2 regions of the Clavibacter capsici genome follow, and region 2 is predicted to be linked to the other one. Evidence: riboswitches for the same ligand, from Rfam matches in the RefSeq annotation. Region 2 holds a riboswitch; the other holds the start of a gene.
The links. A riboswitch is a leader RNA that binds a small molecule or an ion and turns the genes downstream of it on or off. The one in region 2 is predicted to bind thiamine pyrophosphate.
Positions count from the first base shown of each region.

Region 1: it holds a riboswitch for thiamine pyrophosphate, as region 2 does, so the genes downstream of both, thiM (hydroxyethylthiazole kinase) here and AES38_RS06775 (ECF transporter S component) in region 2, are expected to answer to the same signal.

Region 1 covers NZ_CP012573.1:2,192,171-2,196,583, reverse strand. The annotation lists gene AES38_RS10325 (bifunctional hydroxymethylpyrimidine kinase/phosphomethylpyrimidine kinase) at 1-1,365, opposite strand, end outside; gene thiM (hydroxyethylthiazole kinase) at 1,362-2,189, opposite strand; TPP riboswitch at 2,180-2,271, opposite strand; gene AES38_RS10315 (Abi family protein) at 2,346-3,248, opposite strand; gene AES38_RS10310 (S9 family peptidase) at 3,430-4,413, opposite strand, start outside.
Region 2 covers NZ_CP012573.1:1,436,361-1,440,773, forward strand. The annotation lists gene glgX (glycogen debranching protein GlgX) at 1-1,734, opposite strand, end outside; gene AES38_RS06770 (hypothetical protein) at 1,938-2,270, shown strand; TPP riboswitch at 2,383-2,483, shown strand; gene AES38_RS06775 (ECF transporter S component) at 2,519-3,172, shown strand; gene AES38_RS06780 (ABC transporter ATP-binding protein) at 3,175-4,413, shown strand, end outside.

The sequences.
Region 1 (4,413 bases), 760 kb from region 2:
GGCGGCCTCAGCCTCGGACGTGCCGGGCGTCACGAGCGCGTCCGGGCAGTCGTCCACGCGGAGGTGGCCGCCCTTCACGATCACGCGCACGCCGTACCGGGCCGCGAGCGTCCGCCCCTGCGCGAGCGCGGCGTCCCAGCCGTCGGCCTCGGGCTCGCCGAGGAGCGCGGCGAGCTCCGGCAGGTTCGGGGTGACGACGTCGGCGAGCGGCAGGAGGCGGCGGAGCGCGTCGGTCGCGTCGTCGTCGAGGAGGGCGTCGCCGGACTGGGCGACCATCACCGGATCCAGCACCACGACCGGAGGGCGCACCGCGCGCAGCCAGTCGGCGACCTCGTCGACCACCGCCGCGGATCCGAGCATGCCGACCTTCACGGCGTCGATGACGACGTCGTCGGAGACCGCGTCGAGCTGCGCGCGGAGGAACGCGACGGGCGGCACGTGGATCTCCCGCACGCCCCGGGTGTTCTGCGCCACGAGCGCCGTGACCACGGCCATGCCGTAGCCGCCGTTCGCGGCGATGGACTTGAGGTCGGCCTGGACGCCCGCGCCGCCCGTGGGATCCGTGCCCGCGATGCTGAGGACGCGGGGCACGCGTGCGGGGTCGGCCGCACCGCCCGGAGTGGGCGGCGCCGCCGCGTCGCCCGCCGTCGTGGATCCGCCGCCGCCGCGCACCCGCACACGCGCCCACGCCTCGGCGAGCTCGCGCGCCGCCGCCTCCGGGTCCTCGGCCGCGCAGATCGCCGACACGACGGCCGTGCCCGCGCCGCCGGCCGCCGCGACCGCGTCCACGTCGCGCACGTCGACGCCGCCGATCGCGACGCACGGCACGGGGGAGAGGCCCGCGATGATCCCGAACCCGTCGTGCCCGAGCGGTGCCGGGTGGTCGGGCTTGGTGCTGGTGGGGCGGATCACGCCGACGCCGAGGTAGTCGACCGTGCCCGCGGGCAGCGCGCGCACCGCCTCCACGTGCGCCGGCGTGTTCGCCGTGAGGCCCACGACGAGGCGGCGGTCGGGGCTCGCGGCGTCGAGCATCCGCCGCACGAGGTCGGCCGGCACGTCGGACTGCCCGACGTGCACGCCGTCGACGCGCATGCCGCTCGCCAGGGCCGCCAGCACCACGTCGACGCGGTCGTCGACGACGAGCAGCGGACGCGCGGCCCCGGGATGCGCCGCCGCGTGCGCGTCGATCGCGTCCGCCGCCGCGACCACCGTCGTCAGCAGCTCGGCCGCGCTCGCGTGCTTGTCGCGGACCTGCACCGCCGTCGCTCCGCCCGCGACCGCCGCCGTGACGACCGCGGGCACGCCGCGCTCGCCGCACAGGGCGGGGTCGGTGACGAGGTAGACGGAGAGGTCGATCCCGCTCACGAGAGGCGCTCGCGCTGGGCGACCAGCTCGGGCGTGGCGGCGTCGAGCGCGTCGAGCAGCGCGACGGCGAACGACCCGGGCCCGCGCGATCCCTCGGCGGCGACCTCCGCGGCGATCGTGTACACGCTCGTCGCGGCCACGGCGGCCCGCAGCGGATCCGGATCCGTCGACGCGAACGCCGCCATCACGGCCCCGAGCGCGCAGCCCCCGCCGGTGACCTGGGTGAGCAGCGCGTCGCCGGTGTGCACGCGCACGGTCCGCGTCCCGTCCGTGACGTGGTCGACCGGTCCCGAGACCGCGACGACCGTGCCGAAGGTGCGCGCGAGCAGCGTCGCCGCGTCGAGCGCGGCCTCGACCTCGTCGGTCGCGTCGACCCCGCGCCCGCCCGCGCCGCCGGTCGCGAGCGCGATGACCTCCGACGCGTTGCCGCGCACGATCGTCGGCGACAGCGCCACGAGCTCGTGCGCGAGCCGCGTCCGCACCGGCAGGGCGCCGACGGCGACCGGATCCAGCACCCAGGGCGTCCCCGCGCCGCGCGCCGCGTGCGCGGCCTCGACCGCCGCCTCCCGCTGCTCGGCGTGCGGCGTGCCGAGGTTGACGAGCACGCCCGACGCGACCCGCGCGAACGGCCCGGCCTCGGTCGGCACGTCGGTCATCGCGGGCGCGGCGCCCAGCGCGAGGAGGACGTTCGCGGTGAACCCCGCGACCACCTGGTTGGTGATGCACTGCACGAGCGGCACGCGCTCCCGCAGCAGGTGGAGGAGGTCCGCCGAGGCGGTCCCCGTCCGGGCGATCTCGTCGATGTGCGGGCGCGCAGCGCTCATGGTGACATCCCTCCGCCGGTGCGAACCGGATCAGGTGCGACGGGTCTCATCTCAGCCCTCGTGGGCACCCCGTGTCAGGGATCCACCCTAGGGCCAGACGCGTCGCACCTGCCAGGACGGCCGGCGGCGGTGTCGCGGATGTGTCGTGCTGGGGAGCTACGTCGTCTCCGCCAGATGATCCTTCGGTCCCTGAGGAGTCGCCAACCCCTTCCAGAAGGCGCCGTCGCGGTCGTGCTGACCGATCAGCTCGGGTAGCGAAGCGGAGCCGTCCGTCCCTCGGGTCGTGATGTCGTCGAGCGATGCGATCACATCGAGCACCGAGCGGGGGCCGAACTGGCCCGCGAGGCGCTTGGCCTTCGTGCGTACGTTGTTGGGCGTCGGACCCGCGTCGACGATGGAGTGGTTCCACAGGCGATTGTGGTGCGCGCACCGATTGCGGAGGTAGACGAAGGCCCTCACCCGGTAGGCGAAACCGGCTTTGGCCACGCCGATGCTCGTGGCCACGGAGTCGGCGAGAGCGCCTTGGGCTCCCCGTTCCACCACCTTGGACAACGTGCCGAACGACCAGGCCTCGACGGCGGACCACACGGGCAGACCTCCGTAGTCGGAGCTGTCTCGCGCCTCCCCTCGGTAGCGGAGGATGTGCCGGTCCTTGCTCCGGTCTATGTCCCGGAGGCAGGACTCGACGGTGGGCTCCCGTCCGCCGACGTCCTTGTAGAAGCCCTGCTCGAGATGCGTCCCATATGCGCCGTGCTCACGCCCGATGACATGGGCGACGTGCGACCGCAGCAGGAGCTCGACGTGGGCGAGCGGCCGGACGAGGGAGTCGCGCAACGACGCATCGGCGTCGTAGACGCATCGGATGTCGTCGAACGCCGTGCCGGGCAGGAAGTCGTCATCGCCGAGATGAGGAGCTCTCTGGAAGTAACGCGCGTACCCCGAGAACCTGTAGTAGTTGTTCGACGCGAGGAACCGGGCGCAATCGGATTCGTCGGTCACGAGCAGACCGCGGCCAGCCATCAGGGCGATCTGATCGGGCCAGGACAAGTAGGGCTTCATCGCACCCCTCGGAAAGAAAAGGCCCCTCCCATTTGAGCATCGTCGAGAGGCTTGGGAGGGGGTCGATTGCCTCCATGGTACCCGATCGGCTATACCGCGGCGCCCGTCATCCACCGCCCGCCACGCGTCTCGCGGACCGCCGAAGCATCGTCCGCACTGCGGGAGGGGGAGCCCGCCTGACTCAGGCGAGCCCCGCCACGTCGAGCACCCACGCGTAGTCCGACGCGCGCTCGCGCCAGGCGTCGTATCGGCCCGACTTGCCGCCGTGGCCGGCCTGCATCTCGGTGCGCAGCAGCACGGGCGCGCCGACCTCGCGGAGGCGGGCGGTCCACTTGGCGGGCTCGACGTAGAGCACGCGCGTGTCGTTGAGGCTCGTGACCGCGAGGATCCGCGGGTACTCCACGCCCTCGCGCACGTTCTCGTACGGCGTGTACGACTTCATGTACGCGTAGACCTCGGGGTCGTGCAGCGGGTCGCCCCACTCGTCCCACTCGATCACCGTGAGCGGCAGCGACGGGTCGAGGATGCTCGTGAGGGCGTCCACGAACGGCACGCCCGCGAGGATCCCGGCGAAGCGGTCGGGCGCGATGTTCGCGACCGCGCCCATCAGGAGTCCGCCGGCGCTGCGGCCCTCGGCGACGAGCTTCTCCGGGCTCGTCCACCCGCGCGCGATGAGGTGGTCGGCCGCCGCGACGAAGTCGGTGAACGTGTTGCGCTTGGTGAGCGTCTTGCCCTCGTCGTACCAGCGCCGGCCCATCTCGCCGCCGCCGCGCACGTGCGCGATCACGAACGCCATGCCCCGGTCGAGCAGCGACAGCCGGGCGATGGAGAACGACGGGTCGATGCTCGCCTCGTACGAGCCGTAGCCGTAGAGCAGGAGCGGCGCGGGCGTGCCCGGGTGCACCAGGCCGCGCTTGTAGACGACCGACAGCGGGATCTCGGTGCCGTCCTCCGCGGTCGCCCACTCGCGGGTCTGCACGTAGTCGTCGGGGTCGTAGCCGCCGCGCACGGGCTGCTGCTTGAGGAGGCGGAGCTCGCGCGTCGCGAGCACGTAGTCGTAGGTGGTGGCCGGGGTCGCGAGGCTCGTGTAGCCGAGGCGCACGGTGGGCTGCGCGAACTCGGGGTTGCCCGCCGCGCCGACCGTGTAGATCGGCTCGTCGAAGGC
Region 2 (4,413 bases):
GAAGAAGCGCCCGCGGCGGAAGGTCGGGTGCTCCTTGCGCAGGCGCACCACCGACGCGGTGAACTCCGCGAGCGGCTGGTCGGCCTGGTCCCAGTGCACCCAGCTGATCTCGTTGTCCTGCGCGTAGGTGTTGTTGTTGCCCAGCTGGGTGCGGCCGAGCTCGTCGCCGTGCAGGATCATCGGCACGCCCTGCGACAGGATCATCGTCGCGAGCATGTTGCGCTGCTGGCGGCCGCGCATCGTGAGGATCCCCGGGTCGTCCGTCGGCCCCTCCACGCCCATGTTCCAGGAGCGGTTGTGGCTCTCGCCGTCGGCGTTGCCCTCGCCGTTGGCCTCGTTGTGCTTCTCGTTGTACGAGACGAGGTCGGCGATCGTGAAGCCGTCGTGCGCCGTGATGAAGTTGATCGAGGCCACCGGGCGCCGGCCCGAGTGCTCGTAGAGGTCGGCGGATCCCGTGATCCGCGCCGCGAACTCCCCGAGCGAGGAGGCCTCGCCGCGCCAGAAGTCGCGCACGGTGTCGCGGTACTTCCCGTTCCACTCGGTCCACTGGGGCGGGAAGTTGCCCACCTGGTAGCCGCCGGGGCCCACGTCCCAGGGCTCGGCGATGAGCTTGACCTGCGAGACCACGGGGTCCTGCTGCACGAGCTCGAAGAAGGTGGCGAGCTTGTCGACGTCGTAGAACTCGCGCGCGAGCGCGGACGCGAGGTCGAAGCGGAAGCCGTCCACGTGCATCTCGGTGACCCAGTAGCGCAGCGAGTCCATGATCAGCTGCAGCGAGTGCGGGTGCCGGACGTTGAGCGAGTTGCCCGTGCCCGTGTAGTCCATGTAGTAGGTGGGGTCGTCCTCCATGAGCCGGTAGTAGGCCTGGTTGTCGATGCCCTTGAACGAGAGCGTCGGCCCGAGGTGGTTGCCCTCGGCCGTGTGGTTGTAGACCACGTCGAGGATGACCTCGATGCCGGCCGCGTGCAGCGCCCGCACCATCGACTTGAACTCCTGCACCTGCTGGCCGAGCTCGCCCGTGGACGAGTACGCGTTGTGCGGGGCGAAGAACCCGATGGTGTTGTAGCCCCAGTAGTTGCGGAGGCCCTTCTCGAGCAGCGTGTTGTCCTGCACGAACTGGTGCACCGGCATCAGCTCGATCGCCGTGACGCCGAGGTGCTGCAGGTGGTCGATCACGGCGGGGTGCGCGATGCCCGCGTACGTGCCGCGCAGCTCCTCGGGGATCCGCGGGTGCAGCTGGGTGAGGCCCTTCACGTGCGCCTCGTAGACGACGGTCTCGCTGTAGGGCGTGCGGGGGAGCCGGTCGCCGTCCCAGTCGAAGAACGGGTTGACCACGACGCCGAGCATCATGTGCGGGCCCGAGTCCTCGTCGTTGCGGCTCGACGGGTCGCCGAAGTCGTAGGCGAACAGCGACGGGTGCCAGTCGAACTCGCCGCAGGTGGCCTTGGCGTAGGGATCCAGCAGGAGCTTCGCGGGGTTCGACCGGTGGCCGTTCTCCGGCTCGTAGGGACCGGTCACGCGGTAGCCGTAGCGCTGGCCCGGCTGCACGTGCGGGAGGTAGCAGTGCCAGACGTGCGCGTCGACCTCGGTCACGTCCACGCGGGTCTCGGTGCCGTCCTCCTCGAAGAGGCACAGCTGCACCTGCTCGGCGACCTCGCTGAAGAGGGCGAAGTTCGTCCCGCTCCCGTCGAACGTCGCGCCGAGCGGGTAGGGGTTTCCGGGCCAGGTGTGCAAGTGGTCCTCCAGTTGGGTCGACTCGTCCCTCGGGCGGCGCGCGCGAGCGCGGGGTCCGTCGGGGGCGGGGCAGGCGGTGGATCCGCAGCTGCCGCAGCGGCGGGGGAGGCCGGATGCGACGCGGCGACGCACCAGGGGCGAGGCTACCGCGAGCGCGCGGATCGCCCCGCATCCGCGGGTCGCCGCGGGGTACGGTGGGACGCATGACCAACCTCGTCGCACAGCTCGCAGAGAACGTGAAGAACGCCGGAGTGGGGACGGTCTACGGCGACCCCCTCGACATCGACGGCTCGACCATCGTGCCGGTGGCATTCGCCTGGTACGGCTTCGGCGGGGGCAGCGACCTCCCCGACTCCGACGGCAACGTCGCGGGCGGCGGCGGGGGCGGCGGCGCCACCTGGCCGATCGGCGCCTACATCGCCACCGACGGCGAGGTGCGGTTCCAGCCGAACGTCATCGCGCTGCTCGCGGTCGCCACTCCCGTCATCTGGATCTCCGGCAAGGTCCTCGTCAAGCTCATCAAGACGCTCAAGTAGCGCCCTCTCTCACGACCACCGCGGAGCGCGGGTGCCCTCGGGCGCCCGCGCTCCCGTGCGTCCGGGGTCGTGCGTCCCGGGCGCGTCGTCCCCGCGCTAGGATCACCGTGAACACGGGAGTCCGGTGAGCCGGGCTGAGAGGAAGATCCCCAATCTTCGACCGTCGAACCTGATCTGGATCATGCCAGCGCAGGGAGGCTTTCATCTCGTACCCGTGCCCTCTTCCACGAACCAGAAGGGCACGACCAGTGACCGCATCACCCTCGTCCACCGCACCCGCCGCCTCCGTCGCCGCCGACGCCCGGACCCCCCGGTCCGGCCTGCGCGCGCGGTGGCGCGTCATCGACATCGTCGTCGCGAGCGTCCTCGGCGTCGCGTCCGGCGTCGTCTTCGTCATCTGGAACACCGCGTCGGTGCCGGTCGGCGGCTTCTTCGAGCCGCTCCTGCCGGGCCTGCAGGCCCTCGCGGGCGGCGGCTGGCTGTTCGCCGGCGTCCTCACGGGCATCGTGATCAGGAAGCCCGGCGCCGCGCTGTACGGCGAGCTGCTCGCCGCGTTCGTCTCGATGCTCGTCGGCAACGTCTGGGGCGTCGGCACGCTGCTCTCGGGCCTCACGCAGGGCCTCGGCGCGGAGCTCGTGCTGCTCGTGTTCCTCTACGCGAACTGGCGCGCCTACGTCGCCGTCCTCGCGGGGATGGGCGCGGGGCTCGGCATGGCCATCACCGACCTCATCACCTACTACCCGGGCTCCACGCCGCTGTTCGCCACGATCTACACCGTCGCCGCGCTCGTGTCGGGTGCCGTCATCGCCGGGCTGCTGTCGTGGCTCGTCGCGCGGGCGCTCGCCCGCACCGGCGCCCTGTCGCGCTTCGCCTCGGGCCGCGACACCGCGGCCCGCGTCTGACCGTGCGGCGGCCCGGGCGCCGTCCGACCGCTCCGCGCGCGGCCCTCGCCGGCCCGGACGCGTCCGTCGACGCGGCGGGCGGCGCATCCGTCCGGGCGTCCGGCTGGGGCTGGCGGCACGCCGGCCGGAGCGCCTGGGCCGTGCGCGACGTCGACCTCGTGATCGAGCCGGGGGAGCGCGTGCTCCTGCTCGGAGCTTCGGGAGCGGGCAAGACCACGCTCATGCACGCGCTGGCCGGCGTCCTCGGCGGCGACGACGAGGGCGAGACCCGCGGATCGCTGCTCGTCGACGGGCACGATCCGGCCGCGCGGCGCGGTCGGGCCGGGCTCGTGCTGCAGGATCCGGACGCGCAGGTGATCCTCTCCCGCGTCGGCGACGACGTGGCCTTCGGCTGCGAGAACCTCGGCGTGCCGCGCGAGGAGATCTGGGTCCGCGTCCGCCACGCCCTGGACGCCGTGGGGCTCGACGTGGCCCTCGACCGTTCGACCACCGCGCTCTCCGGCGGGCAGAAGCAGCGTCTCGCCCTCGCCGGCGTGCTCGCCATGCGGCCCGGACTCCTCCTGCTCGACGAGCCGACCGCGAACCTCGATCCCGGGGGCGTCGCCGAGGTGCGGCGCGCGGTCGAGTCGGTCGTCGCCACCACGGGCGCGACGCTCGTCGTGATCGAGCACCGCGTGGCGGTGTGGCGGGACCTGGTCGACCGCGTCGTCGTCCTCGCGGCCGACGGCGGGGTCCTCGCCGACGGCGCGCCCGACGACGTCCTCCGCGACCAGGGCGCGTCGCTCGCCGCGTCCGGCGTGTGGGTGCCGGGCAGGGAACCGCTGGCGCCCCCGCGCGCGTCCGCCGCGCCCGTGCCCCTCGTGCGCGCCGACGACCTGGCCGTCGGCCGCGCGCGCGGCACGGTCGTGGCGGAGGCGACGGGCATCGGCCTCCGCGCCGGTCGGGTGACCGCCCTCACGGGCCCGAACGGCGGGGGCAAGAGCACCCTCGCGCTCACCCTCGGCGGCCTCCTGCCCCCGCTCGCCGGACAGGTCGTCGCCGAGGCGCGCCTGGCGGGCGGCCTCGGCCCGGATCCCGCGGCCTGGCGCTCCCGGGAGCTCGCGGCCCGCATCGGCACGGTCTTCCAGGACCCCGAGCACCAGTTCCTCGCGGGCACCGTGCGCCAGGAGCTCGAGGTCGGCCCGCGCGCCGTCGGCATGGATCCGACGGGGTCCGCGCGCCGCGTGGACGAGCTGCTCGTC